One region of the Mucilaginibacter sp. AK015 genome, then DNA from elsewhere that is predicted to be linked to it. Evidence: riboswitches for the same ligand, from Rfam matches in the RefSeq annotation. Region 1 holds a riboswitch; each other region holds the start of a gene.
What was found. A riboswitch is a leader RNA that binds a small molecule or an ion and turns the genes downstream of it on or off. The one in region 1 is predicted to bind S-adenosylmethionine.
Positions count from the first base shown of each region.

Region 1 (8,311 bases):
AAGCGATTTTTTGTAGTTCAATAATTTTTCCTTTTACATCTGTTTTAAAAAACGACGTGATGATATTTGTAAGGTCTTCTGTTTCAATTAAAAAGCCATCGTGCCCGTAAAACGAATCCAGTTCGGCAAAGGCCGATTTTGGAATATGCCTGAACAGGTACTGTTGTTCCTCTATAGGGAACAACACATCAGATTTGATACCGATAATCAGCGTGCGTGCCTTGATCAGGCTAAGCGCTTTATCTATGCCATGCCTGCCACGGCCAACATTGTGCGAGTCCATCGCTTTTGACAGGTACCAGTAGCTGTAAGCATTAAAGCGGTTCACCAGCTTTTGCCCCTGGTAGTTCTGATAGGTTGATGCTTTAAAATTATCGGTAACGGTATCGCTATCTTCCTGTTGAGTGATAGCATAGGTTTTATAGCTGCGATAGGATAGTAGTGCAATGCTTCGCGCGGCCTTTAACCCTTTACTGCCGCCGTCAGGCGATCCGGCGTAAAAGGTACGATCGGCACTAATGGCCAGGCGTTGCGACTCGTTAAAGGCAATACCCCAGGGTGAGTGGAGTGCATTGGTTGCTATCAGTATCAGGTTTTTAATACGTTCGGGCTCAATTATGCTCCACTCGATAGCCTGCTGGCCGCCTAATGATCCGCCCAATAGTATTTCGATATGCTCAATTTCCAGATGGTCTGCAAGTATCTTATGCGCCTTAACAATGTCCCTGATCGTAAACTCCGGGAATGCCAGGTAATAAGGCTGCCCTGTAGCGGGGTTAATACTTAACGGATTAACGGTGCCATAAGGCGATCCCAAAACATTGGCGCAAACAATAAAATGATCCTCGGGATTAAAGTGGTCATTGGGGCCGAAAAGGCCTTTCCACCAGTCAAAAACATCGGAATTTGCAGTGAGGGCATGGCATACCCACACTACATTATCCCGGTTTTTATTGAGGTTTCCATAGGTATTAAAGCCGATCTCAAGTCCCTGTAGCTTCTGGCCGGATTCCAGTTCAAACGTTCCGGTATAGGTAAAACTTTGTGTGCTCATTTGTTACTTTCGTTATTTCGGGAGCAGTTGCCTGAACAACCGCTCCCTGATAACATCACTTAAAAAACTAAAAAAAACTAAAAAATTCTTGAAAAAATTAAACTAATTCCGGTTGTTGTACTTTGGCAAATGCCTGTTCAAAATCAGCCTTGATATCATCTATATGTTCAATGCCAACTGCTACCCGCAACTGCGCAGGAGTTACCCCTGCCGACACTTGTTCCGCGTCGCTAAGCTGCTGGTGCGTGGTTGCCGATGGCTGAATGATCAATGTTTTAGCATCGCCCATATTGGCCAGGTGGCTCACCAGCTTTAAATTATCTATCACCTGGTTAGCTGCTTCCTTACCGCCCTTTATTTCGAAAGTAAGCACCGCGCCAAAACCATTTTTCAGGTATTTTTTTGCAAGGATATGATAGGGAGAGGACTCCAGCCCCGGATAATTAACAGATGCCACCTGCGGGTGCTGCTCCAGCCATTTGGCCAGTTCAAGGGCGTTATCAACATGGCGCTGTACACGCAGCGACAAGGTTTCTAAGCCCTGTATATTAAGCCACGAGTTAAACGGCGACTGCGCAGGCCCAAAATCTCTCAGACCTTCCACACGGGCGCGGATAATGAAATTGATATTGCCAAACGGGCCGTTAATGCCAAATACATCGTTAAAAATTAACCCGTGATAACCCTCGCTTGGCTCGGTAAACTGCGGGAATTTGCCGTTGCCCCAGTTATATGTGCCGCCATCTATAATAGCGCCGCCAATACTGGTACCATGGCCGTTTATCCACTTGGTGGTAGATTCTACAACCACATGCGCGCCATGCTGCAACGGGCGAAACAGGTATCCGCCGGCGGCGAAAGTGTTATCTACTATCAGCGGCAGATCGTGCTTTTTGGCTAAGGCCGCCAGCTTTTCAAAATCGGGAATGCTGAAACCGGGGTTTCCAATAGTTTCGGTATAGATGGCTTTAGTTTTACCATCGATATGTTTTTCAATATTTTCGGCGGTATCGTCCTGGGCAAACCGCACCTCGATACCCAGGCGCTTAAACGCCACCTTAAACTGGTTGTAAGTACCTCCATACAAGAAAGGAGAGGTGACAAAGTTATCGCCAGCCTGCAGGATATTATTCAGTGCGATAAACTGAGCCGCCTGGCCCGATGCTGTTGCCAAAGCTGCGATGCCGCCCTCAAGGGCTGCAATGCGCTTTTCAAAAACATCGGTAGTAGGGTTCATGATACGGGTATAGATATTACCGAACTCTTTTAGCGCGAACAGGTTTGCGCCGTGCTCGGCATTATTGAAAACGTATGAAGCAGTTTGATATAAGGGTACCGCGCGCGAGCCTGTTACAGCATCAACTTCCTGACCGGCGTGCAGTTGCAGTGTTTCGAATTTTAAATTAGACATGTTCTGTAGATTTAAGGGATATTGATGAAATATTACAATTATGACAGGATAAAGCTATCCTAAGCGGGCATCACGTGTTTTTTCGGGAAACAGAAAAAGGGAACGTGTACTGCATCAACAGCAGCAGCAACACATACAAATACAGCCTGCAGAAAGGTTGTATACAGAAGAAACACCCGTTTGGGTTTGCGATGTGTTTTGTTGTGCTAAATAAATCAGACTATTCATGACTATTAATTTATATCCCCCGGGTAACATATTTTCCGGGACAGGAATTGGCACCTTCTACACCTTGTAGGGTTGCCAGCGGTTCATCGAGCCTGATCTCTCGCCGCTTCTTTATAAATCAAAATCCGTGTGAGGGAAAATTGATCGATTGGTATCGCTACCAAATAATGTTTCAAATATAGGTCAATAAGGATTTAAGTTCCAAATTAAATTTTAATTTAATTGTCATTTGTCAATAAGACGGCGTTCTTTAGGAACCAAGATAATGGCCTGAATTTTAAATTTATGCCATTGCCTGTTCCAGATCCTCTATCAGGTCATCAATATGCTCTAACCCAACCGATACCCTTAACAGGTTAAAAGGAGTTTTGGTATCAGGGCCTTCAACAGATGCACGATGTTCTATCAGGCTTTCAACGCCACCAAGGCTGGTGGCCTGGGTAAAGATCTTTAGCGCGTTCACCACTTTTTTTGCTTTGTCTTCGCCTCCTTTAAGGGTGAATGACATCATGGCACCGGGATAACTCATCTGCGCTTTTACAATATCATACTGCGGGTGCGATGGCAAACCGGGATACATCACGCTTTCAACGGCGGGGTGTTTCTCTAAAAATTCCGCTAAAAGCAAGGCATTATGCACATGCCCCTTTACACGGTAAGGCAGGGTTTTGATGCTGCGTACCAGGTAGTAACAGTCCATAGGCGAGGGTACCGCGCCGCCCATAGTTTGTACATTTTGGATCTTTTCCCACCAGTGGTTTTTCTGAGCAGTAATAAGCGCCCCGCCCATTAAATCGCTGTGACCGCCAAAATACTTAGTGGAAGAGTGCATCACCAGGTCGGCACCCAATGCGAGCGGCTGCTGGCACAGTGGGGTGGCAAAGGTATTATCGCAAACCACCTTAATATTATGCCCGCGTGCAATAGCAACTACCTTTTTGATGTCAGTAATTTTCAGCAGCGGATTAGACGGCGTTTCTATCCATATTACACCGGTATTGGGTTTAATATGGGCGTTTAACGCATCCTCGTCATTCACATCAATAAAATCAAAATCCAAAATGCCCTCAAACAACGTTTTAAGCTGGTTGCGCAGTCCGTGATACATATCGTCGGGGCAAATGATGTGTGTGCCCGGCTCAAGCGATTGAAATACCGACATACCCGCCGCATTACCTGATGAAAATGCCGCCGCTTCAGCGCCGCCTTCTAACTGTGCCAATACATTTTCTAACGATGCACGGTTAGGGTTTGCCGAACGGCTGTATTGATAACCCGATGAAAATCCGCCATCTTCATCACGCTCAAACGTGGTCGACATTACGATTGGTTGTACAACAGCTTTGGATGAGGCATCGGTGTGGTTACCGGCGTGGATGGCGATAGTTTCTATTTTCATAACAGGGAATAATGTCGCCAAATTAACCAAGAAAATTCAGTTATCAATAGCGGCCGATGCAAAATGGTTCTACATTTTCCTACTGTAACATCATTGTCATACTTGCGTGTTTAAACACGTTCCAAATTAGTAGGTACGTTTTAAAACTAATGCAAATTGCTACATTTGCTCAAATATTTTTCTAAATGGAAGTATCAGAAAACTTCAGGGTATTGCTGGATAACCCCCAACTTTTACCCGAGCTTAAGAACATTGCCGAGAAGGTACTTCATAACCAGCGCATCACTTTTGATGAAGGCGTTTTGCTTTACGAAAAAGCTGAACTGGGCTACCTGGGAGTACTTGCCAACTACATACGCGAACAAAAACACGGTGACAAAACTTATTTTAACCGTAACTTTCATATCGAGCCGACTAATCTTTGTGTTTACGATTGCAAATTTTGCTCCTACTCGCGCCTCATAAAACAACGTGCCGACGGGTGGGAATACACGATGCAGGAGATGCTCGACATTGTTAAAAAGTACGATGACCAACCCGTTACCGAAGTGCATATTGTAGGCGGGGTTTTACCGCAGTACGATGTAGCTTTTTACAGCGAACTATTCAGTAAAATAAAAGCCCACCGGCCGGATCTGCATGTAAAAGCTTTAACACCGGTAGAGTACCATTATATATTTAAAAAAGCTAAAATAGATTATGCTACCGGTATGAAGCTGATGAAGGATGCGGGCCTGGAATCGATACCGGGAGGAGGGGCGGAGATATTTCATCCTGAAGTGCGCGACTTGATAGCCAAAGATAAATGTACCGGCGACCAATGGCTGGCCATACACGAGGAGTGGCACAAACTGGGCATGCGATCTAACGCTACTATGCTTTACGGGCACATCGAAAAATTTTATCACCGGGTGGACCATATGGAACGCCTGCGCCAGTTACAGGACAGGACGGGGGGCTTCCAAACCTTTATCCCGCTGAAATTCCGCAACCGCGATAACCAGATGAGTAACGTGCCCGAATCAACCGTTGTAGAAGATCTGCGCAACTACGCCATAGCGCGCATTTATCTTGATAACTTTGACCATATAAAAGCCTATTGGGCCATGATAAGCCGCACCACCGCGCAGCTATCGCTAAATTTCGGGGTTGATGATATAGACGGCACGCTTGACGATACCACCAAAATATACTCGATGGCGGGTGCCGAAGAACAAAAACCGGCCATGAGTACAAAAGAACTGGTTGACCTGATAAAGCATGCGGGCCGTTACCCCATAGAGCGCGATACGCTTTACAATGTGATTACCGATTATAACGACTACCAGTTTGCCGAAGAAGCAAAACCGCGCTTTTATAAATTGCCGGTTATTAATTAGTTTATTGGTCTGTTGGTTCACTGGTTCATTAGCTCATTTATTCATTGGTACTTACCAATAAACTAATGAGATAGTTAGCCAACATCCGAACCAATGAACTGATGAACAATTGAACTAATGAACAATGATTCAAAAAACATTATATATAACACGCCACGGCCAAACCGACCTTAACAAACAAGGCATTGTGCAGGGCCGCGGGCGCGATACCGATCTGAACGATGAAGGCCGCCGCCAGGCAAACCAATTTTATGAGGCTTATAAAGATATACCTTTTGATAAGATTTATGTATCAGCTTTAAAACGCACGCAGCAAAGCGTACAGCAATTTATTGACCTGGGCATCCCTTATCAGAAACTATCGGGTCTTGACGAGCTGGCCTGGGGAGTACACGAAGGACAAGCCGCTACGCCCGATACCAAAGCCGCTTTTTTACAATTAATGCGCGACTGGCTGGATGGTAAGCTGGATGAAAAATTTGAGGGCGGCGAAAGCCCTAACGAGGTAAAAGAAAGACAGCTAAAGGCACTTGAAATCATCATGAGCCATCCCGAAGAAAAAACGGTGCTGATATGTATGCATGGCCGCGCGCTGCGCTTGCTAATGTGCGTACTTACTAATCAGCCGCTTACCCAAATGGATAATTTTCCGCACCAGAACCTTGTGCTGTATAAGGTTACCTACGATGGCGCCACCTTTACAATTGCAGAAGCAAACAATGCCAAACATTTAAAAAACGATTAGAGAGAACGATACGTGAATAAGATAAAAATTTCTGCCGTTAGCTACACTAACACCAAACCCTTTTTATACGGATTACAACACTCGGCGGTTAAGGACAGGATAGACCTGAGCCTGGATATGCCATCTGACTGTGCTCAAAAGTTAATTGATAACGTGGTTGATATTGGTTTAATACCCGTAGCCGCTACCTTAAGTTTGCCTCAGTGGGAGATTGTATCTAATTATTGCATTGGCGCTGTGGGCGCGGTAAACTCCGTGTTCATTTTCAGCAATTGCGATATCAGGGATGTAAAGCAGATACAGCTGGACCCCGAATCGCGCAGCTCAAATAACCTGGCACTTGTGCTGCTAAAAAACTATTGGAAGGTACAGCCCGGCCTGATCAAAAACGCGCCCGATTACGCGGCATCGGCCGATGAGCACACCGCCTTTGTACAAATAGGCGACCGCACTTTTGGCAAAACAGAACAATATAAATACGTTTACGACCTTGCTGCAGAGTGGCAAAAGTTTACCGGCCTGCCGTTTGTATTTGCTGCCTGGATAGCCAACAAACCCATCCCGGCCGATTTTATTAAAGAATTTAATGAGGCTTTAAGGTACGGACTGGCGCATCGCCCCGAGCTTTTAAAAGAATTGCCTCAGCGGGCCGATTTCGACCTGCAGGATTACCTGATGCACCGCCTGGACTTTGACCTGACCGAGGATAAAAAGAAAGCTTTGTATCTGTTTTTGAATTATATAAAGGCGCTGTAAGGTTGTCATAGTGAACTTGTAGAACCAATACCAGTATAAGTATTTAACAAGGTCAGACTAACATTCTTTTCGGACAAAAATTCATCTTCTTAAAACCATATTCATTATTTGGCATTGCTCATATAATTGATAGGTTATGAAAACACAAAAAAATTTGAAGGGGCAGGTTGCCATTGTAACCGGCGCGGATAGCGGTATAGGCCAGGCGGTAGCCATTGCCATGGGGCAGGCGGGGGCTAAAGTGCTTATTAACCATATCGGCCAGCACGACAAAGCCGATGAAGTGGTTAAACAGATCACCAAAGCTGGCGGAAAGGCATTTGAGTTTCATGCCGATGTAGGCAACGAACGCGAAGTACAGGCAATGTTTGCAGCTGTTATAAAAAAGTACGGCAGGTTGGATATAATGGTAAATAACGCCGGTTTACAAAAAGACGCAAGCCTGATTGACATGACCCTTGATGACTGGAACACCGTTATCAATACCAACTTAACCGGGCAGTTTCTGTGCTCGCGCGAGGCCGCAAAATTATTTATCGAACAAGGAGTAGAGGACGGCGTTAGCTGCGCCGCCGGCAAGATCATTTGCATGAGCAGCGTGCACGAAGTTATCCCCTGGGCCGGACATGTAAACTACGCAGCCAGTAAGGGCGGCATAGGTATGTTTATGAAAAGCATAGCCCAGGAGCTGGCGCCGCACAAAATTCGAGTGGTAGGGATCAGTCCGGGCGCGATACAAACGCCCATCAACCAAGAGGCCTGGGAAACACAAAAAGCACTTGATAAACTTTTAACGCTAATCCCGTACAACCGCATTGGCCAGCCCGGGGATATCGGCAAACTGGCTGTTTGGCTGGCATCAGACGAAGCAGATTACATCACCGGTACTTCCATTTTTATAGATGGCGGCATGACATTGTACCCGGGTTTTGCAGATAATGGATAAAAATCGTCATCAAAAAGTCACAAACACCGGTCTTCTTAATATTAAATTAACTTAGTGTACTAATTACAATAAGTATCGCATGTTTTTATTGACATATTGTTAAAAGTACACTATCTAATTGTTTGGATTTTTTGATTTTGATTAAAAACGGTGTAATATTATCAAATATTTATAAAAATTAGCTTAAATTATAACTTTATTCAACAACTGGCTATATTTGTTGCATAATTTAAAATTTAAGCTCATGAAAAAGTTATTTATATCAACCGCTATCGCAGCATTGTTCACAGTGAATGTTTTTGCTGCAAACACAATTACCAAAACCGAAGATGGTTCTGAGAATGTATCAAACGTTGTTACTTCAAAATTCAATAATGACTTTGCACGTGCAGA
Region 1 covers NZ_JACHCV010000001.1:583,013-591,323, reverse strand. The annotation lists gene metX (homoserine O-acetyltransferase) at 1-1,054, opposite strand, end outside; gene HDC91_RS02505 (O-acetylhomoserine aminocarboxypropyltransferase/cysteine synthase family protein) at 1,152-2,465, opposite strand; SAM riboswitch class I at 2,701-2,813, opposite strand; gene HDC91_RS02500 (PLP-dependent aspartate aminotransferase family protein) at 2,977-4,092, opposite strand; gene mqnE (aminofutalosine synthase MqnE) at 4,278-5,471, shown strand; gene HDC91_RS02490 (histidine phosphatase family protein) at 5,596-6,216, shown strand; gene HDC91_RS02485 (menaquinone biosynthesis protein) at 6,229-6,972, shown strand; gene HDC91_RS02480 (SDR family oxidoreductase) at 7,109-7,918, shown strand; gene HDC91_RS02475 (hypothetical protein) at 8,163-8,311, shown strand, end outside.

Region 2 (8,311 bases), on a different contig from region 1:
AAATGTAATCCTCGCGCAGCGAGGTAACATCAATAAACGGCGGCTTAAACTCCATCAGCGGGTCGATAGCATCGTAAATGCCCTGTATGCTCTGCCCCTTTAATGGCGGGATCAGTTCAAAAGAGAAAAGTGTTTTGCCGTTGGCGTTAGCAATATGCTCCGTTATTTTCATGTTGAGTTTAGTCTAATTTAATGCGTCATTGCGGGGCACGAAGCAATCTCTGAACTGTGCATATGGATATGCTTATCGGTAGATTGCTTCGTACCTCGCAATGACGCGCTGTTAGTAATTAAGGTTAGGCCCGAGCCAGCGTTCAACTGTATCTACTGACATATTCTTCCGCCTTGCATAATCCTCCACCTGGTCTTTACTTATCTTGTTCAAACCAAAATACCTTGCCTGCGGGTGGGCGAAATAAAAGCCGCTTACCGATGCTGCCGGTGTCATGGCCAGGCTTTCGGTAAGGTGCATGTGGGCGTTATCCTCCGCCTTTAATAGCTCAAACAAGGTGGTTTTTTCGGTATGGTCAGGGCAGGCGGGATAACCAGGTGCCGGGCGTATGCCCTGGTATTCTTCCTTGATCAATTCTTCCGCGCCTAATTGCTCAGCCTTTGCGTAACCCCAGTATTCCTTTCTTACCAGTTCGTGCATTTTTTCGGCAAAAGCTTCTGCAAAGCGATCGGCAATGGCTTTGGCCATAATGCTGTTGTAATCGTCATGATCCGCCTCAAACACGGCCACCAATTCGTCGCAGCTAAGTCCGGCTGTCACCGCGAAGCCGCCAAAATAATCGGCCACACCGCTTTCTTTCGGAGCGATAAAATCCGACAGGGCATAATAGGGTTCGCCTTTCACCTTTTCGTTTTGCTGGCGAAGCGTATGAATACGCGTAAGCAAATGCTGCCGGGTGTCGTCGGTATATAATTCAATATCGTCGCCAACGCTGTTTGCCGGCCAAAAGCCAATAACACCACTCGCGCGAAGCAGTTTTTCGTCAACAATTTTCTTTAACAGTACCTGTGCGTCGTCAAAAAGCTTCTGGGCTTCGTCGCCCACAAACTTATCGGCAAATATTTTAGGGTAGCTGCCGCGTAACTCCCAGGTATGAAAGAACGGTGTCCAGTCGATATAAGGCACCAGCTCTTCCAGCGGAAAGTTTTCAAATGCTTTAATACCGGTAAAAGCAGGCGCGGGCGCTACGGTTTTCAGGTCTATCTGAAACTTTTGCTCCCGGGCCTGTTCAATGCTTACAAAACGCTTGTCGCTTTTTTTGTTGGCATGGGCTTCCCGGGCTTTGGCGTATTCGTCTTTTATGCCCTGTATATAATCCTCGCGGGTATCACGGTTCATCAGGCTGCTGCAAACGGTTACGCTGCGCGATGCATCCAACACATGAATAGCCCCGCCAGAATAATGCGGCGCTACCTTTACTGCCGCGTGGATGCGCGAGGTAGTTGCCCCGCCAATGATCAGCGGAATGGTAAAACCTTCGCGCTCCATTTCTTTGGCAAAATGCACCATCTCGTCGAGCGACGGGGTAATTAAACCGCTAAGGCCGATGATATCCACCTCGTGTTTTCTTGCTTCTTCAATTATCTTTTGCGCCGGTACCATTACCCCAAGATCTATCACCTCGAAGTTGTTACAGGCCAATACCACGCCTACTATATTTTTACCAATATCGTGCACATCGCCTTTTACGGTGGCCATTAATACCTTGCCAGCATTAGCACGACTGCCGCTGCTATCCTCACCGGCATCAATAACGCGTTGTTTCTCCTGTTCGATAAAGGGGAGTAAATATGCCACCGCCTTTTTCATTACCCGGGCCGATTTTACCACCTGCGGCAAAAACATTTTACCGGCGCCAAACAGGTCGCCTACTACGTTCATGCCATCCATCAGCGGGCCTTCAATAACCTCTAAGGGCTTGGCAAATTTCTGGCGCGCTTCTTCTACATCATCATCCAGGTACTCGATAATGCCTTTTACCAGCGCGTGCGACAGGCGCTGTTCTACCGTCCCCTTGCGCCATTCTTCGTCGCGCACCACTTCTTTACCTTTGCTTTTAATGGTATCGGCAAACTCAACCAAACGCTCGGTGGCATCTTCGCGGCGGTTTAGTAAAACGTCTTCCACAAGCTCAAGCAGGTCTTTTGGTATCTCCTCGTAAACTTCCAGCATCCCGGCGTTTACGATACCCATATCCAGCCCGGCTTTTATGGCATGGTACAGGAACGCCGAGTGCATTGCTTCGCGTACCACGTTATTGCCCCGGAACGAGAACGATATGTTACTTACCCCACCGCTAACCTTGGCCAGCGGCAGGTTTTGTTTTATCCAGCGGGTAGCCTCAATAAAATCTACTGCATAGTTGTTATGCTCTTCCAGCCCGGTTGCTACGGTTAAAATATTGGGATCGAAGATGATATCCTGGGGTGGAAAACCAACCTCATCAACCAGAATACGGTAACTGCGTTCGCAAATCTCTTTACGGCGTTCCAGCGAATCGGCCTGCCCCGTTTCATCAAAGGCCATTACTACTGTGGCAGCGCCGTAGCTTAATATTTTGCGGGCATATTCTTTAAATTTCTCTTCGCCTTCTTTCAGCGAGATAGAGTTGACGATACCTTTGCCCTGCAGGCATTTAAGCCCGGCCTCGATAACCGACCATTTGGAGGAATCGATCATGATGGGCAGTTTGGCAATATCCGGTTCACTGGCAACCAGGTTCAGGAATTTTACCATCACAGCTTCCGAGTCGATCATCCCCTCGTCCATGTTGATATCGATCACCTGTGCGCCGCCTTCTACCTGCTGCAGGGCAACGCTCAGGGCGGCCTCATAATCTTCGGCAAGGATAAGTTTAGAAAATTTTGGCGACCCGGTAATATTGGTACGCTCGCCAATATTTACAAAGTTTGTTTCGGGCGTAAGGGTAACGGCTTCCAGCCCGCTTAGGCGCAGGTAGGGCTTAATTTCGGGTATCTGCCTTGGCGGATATTTAGCGGCCTTATCGGCAATACATTTAATATGCTCGGGCGTGGTGCCACAGCAGCCGCCTACTATATTTACCAGGCCTGCCTTCATAAAATCATCAACCTGGTGAGCGGTTTCGTGCGGGGTCTCGTCATAAGCGCCAAATTCGTTTGGCAGGCCCGCGTTGGGGTAGGCGGAGATGAACACACCCGCCTTTTCAGACAGCTCCTCTAAGTGGGGCCGCATCTCGCGGGCGCCCAAAGCACAGTTTAACCCTACCGATAAGAGGTGGGCGTGACTGATAGAGTTCCAAAATGCCTCTACCGTTTGCCCTGATAAGGTACGGCCTGATGCGTCTGTAATGGTACCCGATATCATGATGCCGCCGGTTTCCCTAAAGGCAGGGTAATCTTTACCGGCTGCCTTGCATTCACTTTTATACCTGTCGATGGCGAACAGTGCTGCCTTGGCGTTCAGGGTATCAAATATGGTTTCAACCAGTAACAGGTCCGAGCCGCCATCAACCAAACCCCGTACCTGGGCGTAATAAGCCTCGGCCAGGTCGTCAAAGGTAACGGCGCGGTAACCCGGGTCGTTCACATCCGGCGACAGCGATGCGGTACGGTTTGTGGGACCTACGGCTCCGGCTACAAAGCGCGGTTTTGAAAGGTCGCGTTTGGTGTATTCGTTGGCTACTTCACGCGCAATGCGGGCACCCTCGTAACTCAGTTCATAATCAAGTTCCTCGAGGTGATAATCGGCCAGCGATATGCGTTGTGTGCTAAAAGTATTTGTTTCGATGATGTCTGCACCCGCCTCCAGGTACTCGGCATGGATAGCTTTGATCACATCCGGCCGGGTGATGTTCAGCAGGTCGTTATTGCCTTTCAGATCGGATGGGTGGTCGCGAAAACGCTCCCCGCGAAAATCCTGCTCGGTGAGCTCGTACCGCTGTATCATGGTACCCATAGCTCCGTCAATAACCAGAATGCGCTTTTGTAACTCTCTTCTAATATCCATTTGTTGAGATGTGAGACAGGAGAATTTGAGATTTGAGAAAAAAAGCATAGCTAAGGCTATCTCATATCTCACGTCTAAAATCTCATATCTATTCCAGCTTACTCGAAAAGTCGGGTGTTAAATTGACTTTCACTTATCTGTCCCCGGTTATTCTTTTAACCGGAGTAGAATGTAGCACCTTGTTAAGTAACAGGTTGCTAAGACATCGCAGGGTCTAATCCCTCCGTCTTTCTCCATAAGCGGTACAAATATGAGTAATAATGTTGTAAAGTGCAAGCGTATAAATTACACGAAGTTTGGCTGAAGCCAAAATGATTTGTCTGGCTATCCGTTGGCTAAAGCCAACGGCAATGATTCCATTTTCAAACTGTACCGTTTGTACCGTATGCGGGACAAAGCAACGCTACCCGTTGAATAAAGCAAACGGCATGATTCGATTTTCAACCGTACTGTTTGAGGGGCAAAACAAGTTATATTTTAAGCCGGGTTCATTGCCGCCCGATTTATGGGGCGAACGAAAGCGGCCGTGATTCATTTCAATTGTGCGATTTGTACTATATGCGGGACAAAGCAAGTTCTATTTAAGCAGGGTTTATTGCCGTTCCATTTATGGGACGGATAACACTCAGGTCTTCATGGCTTAGCCAAAACCTTTGAACCAAAAAAGCCGCCTGCTGATAGCAAACGGCTTTCAATTTTTATTTATGATATCCGATTATCTTCTGTTGCCGAAAATGCGCAACAACCACAGGAACAAGTTAACGAAATTCATATACAGCGTTAACGCACCCATAATTGCCAGTTTTTTGCCATCCGCGTCTCCATATTCTATACCGGCGCCAATCCTTTTTAACCTTTGTACATTAAAGGCAGTTAAGCCAACAAATATCGCAACCATTATGTAGCTGATAAGTAAATCAAAGCTACTGCTACGGAATAAAAAAACATTCAGAACCGTAGCAATTATACCGCCAATAAGCAGCATGATCAGGATAGAACCAAATTTTGTAAGGTCCTGCTGAGTAGTATAACCGCCGATAGCCATAACTCCAAACACTACGGCTGCTGTTATGAAGGATGATGCTATAGTTCCAAAAGAATATAAGTAAAATATATAGCTAATGCTAATACCCATAACAGCCGAAAATGCTACAAACATTACAACGGTTGATATTAAACTCATTTTTTCAAAACGACCTCTTAAAATTAATATAAAAATTAGCGGCGCAAACATAGTAACGATACCTAAAATGTTGTTCTGCCCGGTTTCCGGGTCGCGCAGCATGGCTGACAGCTGCGGTATAAAAGCAAACAGGTATGTGCATGCAGATGATATGCCCAAAGCAACAAACATCCACACAAATACATTAGCAATGAACTTGCGGGATGCTTCAGGGTTTTCTACGTAACTTACGTTATCGTAAACGTATTCAAAATTATCGGTTTTGGTTTCCATGTATTTCAGAAATTATTTGTACGAATATAATAAAAACGATGTAATGATTGAAAAAGTTGTACCTGTTAAAAAGGTTACAATTGGCTGTGAATTCTAACTTAATCTTTTAGTTAACTGCTCTTCTACTTTTTTAAACATTTGCAGCGGCTTCAATGCCCTCCAGTGAAGGTCATCAAGCTGACCGCCAAAATTGATGTAATAATCAATGTTGCTGTGTTTAAACTCGGATATCACATGGTCGCGGAAGTTTATGCCGGCTATCCAGCCATCTTCAACCTCCTGGAACCACTCTTCGTAATAGCTGTCGTCAGAGAAGTGAAAGTTAAGCACGTTCTCACCTATCAGTATAAATTTGTTTATGCCCTGGTCAACCATCAGGTCAAAAAGTTCGCGTTTCATCAGCATAATATCATTGTTAATGGCGTCGTTCCATTCGCCAATAAACTCGATGATGCTGTAACCCCGATCGTAATCAACAAACAAAACCTTCAGGTACAGAGTGTTCGACCCAAAAGAATCCCACTGCGGGTGCAGCAAATAATTATATACCTGCTTATCAAATTCAAACTCGCTGTACTCGGTAGCATAAAACGGCGAATACTCATCCTCAGATGCTACATAATCATCGCGCCATCGGTAATATGGTTCTATTTCGTGCATAGCCCCCTCCAACCTCCCCCCGCCAGGGAGACTTTTTTATTTTCCTCATCTGCACATCTGCATATTTGCATATCTGCACATCTAATCCTGTTCATTTGCATATCTATCTCAAGCTATCTACCGCCTTGCGCACACTGCCATGTTTCTTTAATAGCTCAGCGGCTTCTTCTTCAGGCAAGCCGGTTTCGGCCATTACCATACGGGTGCCGCGGTGTACCAATTTATTATTGGATAACTGCATATCTACCATTTTATTACCCTTTACGCGGCCCAATTGTATCATTACACTTGTGCTGAGCATATTTAATACCAGTTTTTGCGCGGTGCCGGCCTTCATGCGGGTGCTGCCGGTTACAAACTCGGGACCGGTAACCACTTCAACGGGATATTCGGCCGCAGCAGCTACGGGGCTGCCTGCATTACAAACTATACAGCCTGTGGCTACGCCATGCTGCTTAGCCTTTTTTAACCCGCCAATAACATAGGGCGTAGTGCCCGATGCCGCAATGCCCACTACTACATCCTTACCGGTGATATTAAATTTTTGCAGATCTTTCCACGCCTGTTCACGGTCATCTTCGGCAAATTCAACGGCTTTGCGTATGGCAGTATCGCCGCCCGCTATAATGCCAACCACCCAATCAAACGGCACACCAAATGTGGGTGGGCATTCAGAGGCATCAACAACGCCCAGGCGGCCGCTGGTGCCCGCGCCAATGTAAAATAACCTTCCGCCGTTGCGCATGCGTTCGGCAACAACTGTTACCAGCTTTTCTATTTGGGGTAACGCTTTTTCAACCGCTAATGGCACGGTTTTATCTTCGTTATTAATGTTTTGAAGCAGCTCTGCTACCGGCATGCTTTCAAGCCCGTTGTAGTTGGAGTCTTTTTCGGTGTTTATTTCCATGTTTTGGCAATAATTGGTCTCACACTGCCCTCTCCAGAGGAGAGGGTTTATAATACGACGAATAAGTCCTCTCCGTTGGAGAAGATTCAAGTGAGGCTACAGTTAATAAATTTTTAACAAAATTGAATAAAAAACATCAAAGCAAAGAAGCCGATATTAATTATAGGCAATAGCTGCTATTTATTAAATTTGCAATGGCTAAATATAGATGAAAAGAATTGCGGGCATTATCTTCAGGACGGTAATTTTAATATTGACAGGTATTGCAATTGGGATACTTATTACCGGTGACAACATTGGGGGGCGAAGGATAGGCCTTAGTTTTTCGGGGCCCGATAAAATATCCCGTGTGCTTGATCTTGTAAGCACCAAGTATGTCGACTCCGTTAATACGGACAGTGTAGAGGGCGCAACGGTTAACGATATGCTGCAAAGCCTGGACCCTCATTCGGTGTACCTGCCGGCAAAGCAGGCCCGCTCTATCAACGAACGACTGGAGGGTGGTTTCAACGGTATTGGTTTAGAATACCAGTTACTGCGCGATACGCTTGTAATTACCCAGGTTAACGCCGGCGGGCCTGCCGCTAAAGCGGGTATAATTACCGGCGACAGGATCATACAAGTGGATGGCAAACCCTTTTCGGGCACCAAATTAAAGTCAGACCGAATCAGTAAAACCTTCAGGGGCGAAAAGGACACACAAATAACACTCGGCGTTGTAAGAAACGGCTGGAAGGCAATCAAAAACATCCCCATAAAACGCGGTCGGGTAGCGCTAAGCAGCCTTGACGCCGCATACACCACCGGTAATACCGGGTATATCAAAATAAGCAAGTTTGCATCAACCACTGATAACGATTTTAAAGACGCACTTAAAACTCTGAAAGCCGAAGGCATGCAAAAGCTGGTGCTTGACCTGCGCGGAAATGGCGGCGGTTACTTAAACACGGCAACTGCTTTAGCCGATGAGTTTTTACCAGGGGGTAAGCTGATTGTTTACACCAAAGGAAGCCATGAACCCAGAACTGATTACTTTGCCACCGACTCGGGCAATTACGAGAAAGGCGCACTTACGGTGCTTATTGATGAGTATTCGGCTTCAGCAAGCGAAATTTTAGCGGGCGCCTTGCAGGATCTTGACAGGGCCACTATTGTGGGCCGCCGCTCTTTTGGTAAAGGCCTGGTGCAGCAGCAGTTTCCGTTTGCAGATGGTACTGCAATAAATTTAACGGTAGCGAGATATTATACGCCCTCGGGCCGGTCGATACAAAAATCGTATAAAAATGGC
Region 2 covers NZ_JACHCV010000004.1:119,153-127,463, forward strand. The annotation lists gene metF (methylenetetrahydrofolate reductase [NAD(P)H]) at 1-172, opposite strand, end outside; gene metH (methionine synthase) at 284-4,000, opposite strand; SAM riboswitch class I at 4,131-4,242, opposite strand; gene HDC91_RS15460 (Bax inhibitor-1/YccA family protein) at 4,716-5,456, opposite strand; gene HDC91_RS15465 (hypothetical protein) at 5,550-6,116, opposite strand; gene murQ (N-acetylmuramic acid 6-phosphate etherase) at 6,220-7,023, opposite strand; gene HDC91_RS15475 (S41 family peptidase) at 7,232-8,311, shown strand, end outside.
Region 2: another riboswitch for S-adenosylmethionine. It lies ahead of metH (methionine synthase); the one in region 1 lies ahead of HDC91_RS02505 (O-acetylhomoserine aminocarboxypropyltransferase/cysteine synthase family protein).

Region 3 (8,311 bases), on a different contig from region 1:
CCTTGCCTGGCAGCAGGATAAAGCCGGTTTTAAAAAACGTATTGCCCGATACCTCGCCATTGCCGATAAGCACGGCATTAAAACCATGTTTGTGTTTTTTGATGACTGCTGGAACGCCGGTGCCAAAATTGGCACCCAGCCTGCGCCAAAGGTTGGCGTACACAATTCAGGCTGGCTTCAGGACCCGGGCAACCGCCTGAACAACCCCGGCGAAACCGCCATGTTGCAGGCTTACGTAACTGACGTTATGACTGCCTTTAAGCACGACAAGCGCATACTGCTGTGGGACCTGTATAACGAGCCGGGCAATTCCGGTAAAAAGGATGCCTCGCTTGCATTGCTTAACAAAGTATTTACCTGGGCACGGGCGGTAAACCCCGATCAGCCTGTATCCGCTGGTTTATGGGATTGGAGTTTTGAAAAATTGAATGCCTACCAGGCCCTTAACTCGGATATTATTACTTACCACGATTATACCGACGAAGCCTCACACCTAAAAACTATACAACTATTAAAAAGCCACGGCAAACCGCTTATCTGTACCGAATATATGGCCCGCACCCGCGGAAGCAAATTTGCCAATGTAATGCCTATGCTCAAAAAAGAGAACGTGGGCGCACTTAATTGGGGTTTTGTAATGGGTAAAACCAATACCATTTACGCCTGGGATAACCCAATTCCTGATGGCAGTGAACCTAAAGAGTGGTTCCACGATATATTCCGGAAGGATGGCACACCTTACAGGGCCGAAGAAGTGGAGCTGATAAAAAAACTAAACGGAAAGTAGAACAGCAATACGCCCGGTATGTTGCAGGCATTTTTATAGCTTTGCGGCCATGAAGGCGAGCTTTAAATTATTCGATTTTACACAAAAGGTTAACTATAAAACCGAAATACTGGCCGGCCTTACTGTTGCCATGACCATGATGCCCGAATCATTGTCGTTCGCCATACTGGCGGGCTTCCCGCCATTGGTAGGTTTGTATGCCGCTTTTATAATGGGGCTTGTTACCGCTATATTCGGCGGAAGGCCGGGGCTCGTTTCGGGCGGGGCAGGGGCCACGGTTGTAGTGCTGATAGCATTAATGAAGGCCAACGGGATAGAATATGTATTTGCCGCAGTGGCATTAGCAGGCATTATCCAGATCGCTATTGGGGTGTTTAAACTGGCAAAGCTTATCCGGCTGGTGCCGCAACCTGTTATGTATGGTTTTGTAAACGGCCTGGCGGTGATCATTTTTATGGCGCAGCTACAACAATTTAAAACGGTGGTTAACGGGCAGCCGGCCTGGCTTAGCGGCGCTCCATTGTTAATTATGGGCGGCCTTGTGGCGTTAACCATAGCTATTGTGGTGCTTTTCCCAAAAATTACCAGGGCGGTACCATCGTCGCTGGTGGCAATTATTGTTGTATTTGTTTTGGTGCTGGGTTTTGGTATCCACACAAAAACAGTAAGCGATATTGCATCTGTCAGCGGTGGCTTCCCGCCTTTTCATATTCCTGCCATACCTTTAAGCCTGCACACACTCAACATTATTTTCCCTTATGCTTTAATTATGGCGGCTGTAGGCTTAACAGAGGGCCTGCTTACCTTAAACCTGGTTGATGAAATGACCGCAACAAGGGGCAACGGCAACCGCGAATGTATAGCCCAGGGAAGCGCCAATATTTTAAATGGTTTCTTTTTTGGGATGGGCGGCTGCCCCATGATAGCGCAAACCCTGGTAAACTTATCAGCAGGCGCCAGGGCAAGGTTATCGGGTATAATAGCATCGCTAACTATTTTATTGATTATACTTTTTGGGGCGCCTGTTATAGGCAAACTGCCAATGGCCGCCCTTACCGGTGTGATGATCATGGTGGCATTTGGTACTTTTGAATGGATAAGCTTCAGGATATTTAATAAAATGCCCAAACAGGATGTATTTGTGGGGATATTAGTTGCTGTTATAACTATACTGCTGCACAACCTTGCATTGGCTGTGTTGATAGGCGTTATTATATCGGCCCTGGTATTTGCCTGGGAAAGTGCAAAACGCATCCGCGCCCGTAAATATGTAGACGGTAATGGCGCCAAACATTACGAAATTTACGGCCCGTTATTTTTTGGATCGGTAACGGCGTTTTCTGAAAAGTTTGACATCTCCGGCGATCCTGACGAAGTGATTATAGACTTTAAAGACAGTCGCGTTGCCGATATGTCGGGTATCCAAGCCCTTAACAAATTAACAGAGCGATATCGTAAGGCAGGCAAAAAACTCCATTTAAAGCATCTGAGTAAAGATTGCATCGCTTTGCTAAAAAATGCCGCTGATGTTATTGATGTAAATATTATGGAAGACCCGCATTACTGGGTAGCAACAGAAAAGAGTTATAATATATAGATTATCTTCCTGAAATTTAGCTGTTTAAAACAGATGTTAAAAATAAATTATAAAGTCTATAGGAATTATAGAATTTATAATTACTTTTGTAATGTAATCGTTCTTTAAATATATACTTATCCAGAAAGACAGAGGGAAAGGCCCTATGATGTCTTAGCAACCTGTACAGCTTTTAGCTTGTGTAAGGTGCTAATTCCTGCTTCGCCGCATAGCGTCGGAGACAGATAAGCTGATTTAAAAGACCACCATGTTTTGCATCCAAAACATGCTCTTGCATCTGCCGGCATCCCTTCAAATTTCCTGTATAAGTTTTGTAACTATTAGCATAGCATTAATGGCTGTATATTTTTATATCAACTTAAAATTTAAAAAGACATGAGTTTACGAATTGGCGACGACGCCCCAAATTTTAAAGCACAAACATCACAAGGAGAAATAGATTTTTACGAATACCTGGGCGATAGCTGGGGTGTGCTTTTCTCGCACCCGGCTGATTATACCCCCGTTTGCACCACTGAACTGGGCAAAACCGCAGCGCTCAAAGACGAGTTTGCAAAGCGTAATGTAAAAGTAGTAGCCTTAAGCACCGATAATGTAGAATCGCACAAGGGGTGGATAAAAGACATCAATGAGACCCAGGATGTTGAAGTTACGTTCCCGATCATAGGCGATGAAACCCGCGAGATATCGCAAGCTTACGACATGATACATCCTAATGCTTCGCTAACAGCAACCGTGCGCTCGTTATTTATTATCGGCCCCGATAAAAAGATAAAACTGATCATCAGCTACCCGGCATCAACCGGCAGAAATTTCCAGGAGATATTGAGGGTGATAGATAGCCTGCAGTTAACCGCTTACCACAGCGTTGCTACCCCTGCCGATTGGAAAGACGGCGAAGATGTTGTGGTGCTTCCATCAATCAAAACAGAAGATATCCCGGCTAAATTCCCTAAAGGGTTTAAAGAGGTAAAACCGTATTTGCGTACAACGCCCCAGCCCAATAAATAACTGGCTGAAAGATAAAGTCGCGTGGCCGAGAGGATAGGTGTGGGTCTGCAAAACCTTTAACGGTAGTTCGAATCTACCCGCGACGTCTGAAACTATACTGACTGACTATAATGACGGGGCGGTGGGCTGAGGAGTCCATCGCCTTTTTTGGTTACTGCCCGGTCATCGCCAGGCTTGGCCACTCTCTAATTTTTCACCCTCTTTGCGTAGCAGAAAGGGCCACGCACGAAGTGTCGCTTGGTGAGTAAACTAACACACTACATAAAAAATTCCCCCATTTCATTGTATCTTTACGTATGAACACTACCACTCACCCCTGGCCAAAACTCGATTATCATTACCTGAAGGACACCCTTGCCACGGTACACATGTGGACACAAATGATAGGCAAGGTGCGCCTCAAAAAAATGCCGTGGATAAACCACTCGTGGCAGGTTACGCTGTATGTAAGCGCTACAGGCTTAACAACAGGCAGCATACCCTACGGCGGCGGGGTGTTCCAGATAGACCTTGATTTTATAAAGCATCAACTGCATATCACCACCAGTACGGGCGAAAATATCTCATCGGCATTAGGCGCCGAAACCATAGCCGCTTTCTACAACGAGTTATGGCTAACCTGAGGTTGGCGGGTATTGAAGTGGAAATTTATGCCGCGCCTAATGAGGTTGACCCGGCCATACCCTTCGCCGAAAACCAAAAGCCATGTACTTACGACAGCGATGTGATGCACAACCTGTGGCAGGCGCTCATCAGGATACACAATGTTTTTACTGATTTCAGGGCAGGCTTTTTGGGCAAATGCAGCCCGGTACATTTCTTTTGGGGCGCGTTCGACCTGGCAGTTACCCGTTTCAGCGGCCGGCCGGCGCCCAAACACCCCGGCGGCGCGCCCAACATGCCCGATGATGTAATGCAGGAAGCATACTCGCACGAGGTTAGCTCATGCGGGTTTTGGCCGGGCAGCGAGGCGTTTCCGCAGCCGGCGTTCTACGCCTATTGTTACCCAACTCCTGAAGATTACGGCAAGCAGCAGGTGAGCCCACCCGAAGCCTTTTACAGCCAGGAAATGGGCGAATATTTTTTAATGTACGAAATGGTACAGCAAGCCGCCAACCCCGAAAATACCCTGATGCAGTTTTTGCAAACTACCTATAATGCCGCCGCCACAACAGGTAATTGGGATAGAGCATTAGAGTGTGATTTGCAGGGTTTTAAAAATTAATCGCCAATTCAAATGTTCGCGCTTGAGCGGGCGGTTGGCTATTATAACGGAAAAGTTCGTTCTCCCGGAGAGGGTTTAGGTGAGGCCACTTTCCGCAAACACCACGTTGTCATGCACCGTAAATTTTGCACGTTGGTGGTTTTTATCGGCTCAAAAAGTTCGCCGCCTAAGCTGGCTGTGTACTCCATTAGCACCTGTTCGTTCACCAAAAAGCGTTCGGAGCCATCTGGTAGGGCGTAGCGGCTATTGCCCAGGGGAATCACTTTATCCTCGATGCCAATATCAGATGCCAGCCGCGCGAAAAAATAACCGCCGGTTTTTAATGCGCACCATATTGATCGCAGCATGGCGTCGAAGTGATTGCTATCGGCTGCAAAATGCAGTACTGCGCTGCAAACTATCAGGTCGAACATTTCATCCTCAAAGGGCAGTTGTTCGGCTTTGCCTATGCTGAAGTTTGTTGGCGGAGTAGCCGGAGCCAGCTCTTTGGCCAATGCTTTTACCAGCGCCACTGCTTCAGGATTTGGGTCGATGCCATAAACCTCATAGCCGTTTTGCAGAAAGTATACGATGTTTCGCCCGCCGCCGCAGCCAACATCCAGCACGTTTGTGCACCCATCAAAGCGTCCCTTCAAAAGCTGGTCGAAAAGGTAGATATCAATATTGCCGTAAAGCTGCTGCAAGCGGTTTGCCATGTTGGTATTTAGTTTAGCGTTGTAGTCGACTCTCCCCGACTGGGGAAATTGGTTCTTAAATCCTCCCCCTCTTTGCGCAGCAGAGAGGGGGCAGGGGGTGAGTCGGCCCGGCTGCAATGTAACAATATTGCAATGGCTTTAAAAATTTGGTTTGATAAGCCAATGTGCTTATGCATTATCGCATAATATTTATATTATTGTGTACCGTTAACACAATAGCGGTGGTATTATCTCACATCCTAAGTACCATACCAATTGCTAAAACCAAAGTTTACCCTATTACTAATGTGCTGTTGCATGTTTAGTAGTTTTGTTTTCGCGCAAAAAAAGAACGCCGGTTACAAATACCATATCAAGCGTGCTGCATCCCCCATAAAAATTGATGGTTTGCTTGATGAAGCCGACTGGCTTAAGGCCGATACTACAAGCCCGTTTTTTATGGTATTGCCTATGGATACCAGCCTTGCCAAACTACGCACAGTAGTTCGCCTGGCGTATGATAACGATAACTTTTACATATCGGCGGTTTGCTATACGCCAACAGCAGGCTATATGGTGGAATCGCTGAAGCGCGATTTTAGCTTTCTGAAGAATGATAACTTCATCTTTTTTATGGATCCCTTTGATGCCCGTACCGATGGCTTTAGCTTCGGCGCCAACGCGGCAGGGGCCCAATGGGATGGCACCATGTATGAAGGCAGCAAGGTTGACCTGAGTTGGGATAACAAGTGGTACTCGGCTGTAAAAAATTATCCGGATAAATGGGTGTTCGAAGCGGCCATTCCTTTTAAAAGTATTCGTTACAAAAAAGGCATAAAAGAGTGGGGAATAAACTTTAGCCGTAATGATCTGGTCACTACCGAGAAATCGAGCTGGACGCCTATACCCAGACAATTCCCAACCGCCGCGCTGGCTTACACCGGTACGGTTGTTTGGGATGAAGCGCCGCCGGTGGCTACACATAACATATCAGTCATCCCTTACGCGTTGGGGGGCATCACCAAAGATTTTCAGAGCGATAAACCGGCAGTTTGGCGTAAAGAAATTGGGGGTGATGTAAAGGTGGGGCTTACCTCGTCGCTTAACCTGGACATGACCGTTAACCCCGATTTTTCGCAGGTGGATGTTGATCAGCAGGTGATAAACCTGAACAGGTATGAGCTGTTCTTCCCCGAAAAGCGTCAGTTTTTTCTGGAGAACGGTGATCTGTTTGCCAACTTCGGTTATGGCGATATCAGGCCGTTCTTCTCGCGCCGTATCGGTTTAAATGCGCCAATACGCGCGGGCGCGCGGTTAACCGGGAAAATAGATAAAGACTGGCGGGTAGGGGTAATGGATATACAAACCGGGCGGTCGGCATCTGATAATTTACCAGGGCAAAACTTTGGTATTGTTACCCTGCAAAGGCGGGTGTTCTCGCGGTCGAATATTGGTTTTATGTTTGTAAATAAGGATGGTACCGGCAGCGCCCCTGCACCGGGCAGTGCAGCCAACGCGTATAACCGTAACATAGGCGCCGAATTTAACCTGGCATCATCAAACAACCAATGGACCGGCAAGCTGCTGGGGTTAAAATCTTTTACGGCAGGGGTAAAAGGGCGCGAATTCGTGCAGGCGGCCAATTTGCAATACCTAAGCAAATACTGGACAGCGGCCTTGCAACAGCAATATGTAGGGAAAGATTACAACGCCGAAGTTGGCTATGTGCCCCGTACCGGTTATAATAAGTTGAACCCCCTGCTGCAGCACAACTTTTTTCCTAAAAGCGGGGTAGTATTATCGCATGGCCTGCAGTACACCGGTATTTACTTTTTTGACGAGGCTTATAAACCAACCGATAACGAAAGCATCCTCAGCTACCTGATCACCTTCCGCGACCGTGGTACCTTAACCATATCCGCGCTTGATGATTATGTGAAGCTGCTGCGCGAATACGACCCTACCAATACCGGTAAGGACAGCTTGCCCGTGGGCTTTAAAAGCCATTGGAACACCATCGATGTACAATACGCATCAAAACCACAAAGCGTGTTTACTTATCTTTTTGAGGTTGCCCGCGGCGGGTATTATGATAACGGTACCAAAACCACGCTGGTAGGGCAGTTGGGCTACCGTTTTCAGCCGTATGTTAACCTGATATTGAACGCCTCGTATAATGATCTGCAGTTGCCCGCACCTTATGGACGCAACAAATTCTGGCTCATTGGCCCGCGGGCTGATGTTACCTTCACCAATACGCTGTATTTTACCACATACGTGCAATATAACGAGCAAGCCCGCAACATGAACATCAACAGCCGCCTGCAATGGCGCTACAAACCCGCCTCCGACCTGTTTATCGTTTATGGCGATAACTCTATCCCATCGCCCTTCACTGTTAAAAACAGGCAGTTTACCATTAAGTGGACTTATTGGTGGAATATATAGTTGGATGTGCAGATATGAGAAATGTGCAGATAATAGAGAGATGCGATTCACAGCGTTGTCATCGTGAAGTTTTTCACCACGTCATTGCGAGGAACGAAGGGATCTCTTGAGGACAATTACACTTTGCATAAACCAATAGCTTAAAGAGATTCGTTTGTCGATTCGCTCCGCGCAATGAAGCGTGGAGATATTCTCAATTTTTACAGCATTATGGTTGCAAACATCTGTCAATTTTATACTTTTGCAGCATAAAGCAATACCGCTATTTTCCTGTAGTGTAACGGTAGCACACCAGACTCTGACTCTGTTAGTAGTGGTTCGAATCCATTCAGGAAAACTAAAAAGGGTGAATGATCTGATGGTCATTCGCCCTTTTTATTCATAAACAGCTGTCTGTTATGGTTTTACAACAGTAAAAGCATTAAGTGCCATTCGCCAGTTCAAGTAGTTATCATCGTGCATAGCCCGGCGGATGATCGTATTATATCCTTTATCAAAGTAAGCTGCCAGCGAGAAGGTGTGAACGCCGTTAACAGGCTCGAACAATGTACCTGGCGCATAGCCCTTTT
Region 3 covers NZ_JACHCV010000002.1:107,735-116,045, reverse strand. The annotation lists gene HDC91_RS09655 (glycoside hydrolase family 2 TIM barrel-domain containing protein) at 1-787, shown strand, start outside; gene HDC91_RS09650 (SulP family inorganic anion transporter) at 837-2,384, shown strand; SAM riboswitch class I at 2,498-2,615, shown strand; gene HDC91_RS09645 (peroxiredoxin) at 2,760-3,395, shown strand; tRNA gene HDC91_RS09640 (tRNA-Cys) at 3,411-3,481, shown strand; partial or broken gene HDC91_RS09635 (DUF5996 family protein) at 3,692-4,620, shown strand; gene HDC91_RS09630 (class I SAM-dependent methyltransferase) at 4,662-5,315, opposite strand; gene HDC91_RS09625 (carbohydrate binding family 9 domain-containing protein) at 5,613-7,742, shown strand; tRNA gene HDC91_RS09620 (tRNA-Gln) at 8,009-8,079, shown strand; gene HDC91_RS09615 (alginate lyase family protein) at 8,139-8,311, opposite strand, start outside.
Region 3: another riboswitch for S-adenosylmethionine. It lies ahead of HDC91_RS09645 (peroxiredoxin); the one in region 1 lies ahead of HDC91_RS02505 (O-acetylhomoserine aminocarboxypropyltransferase/cysteine synthase family protein).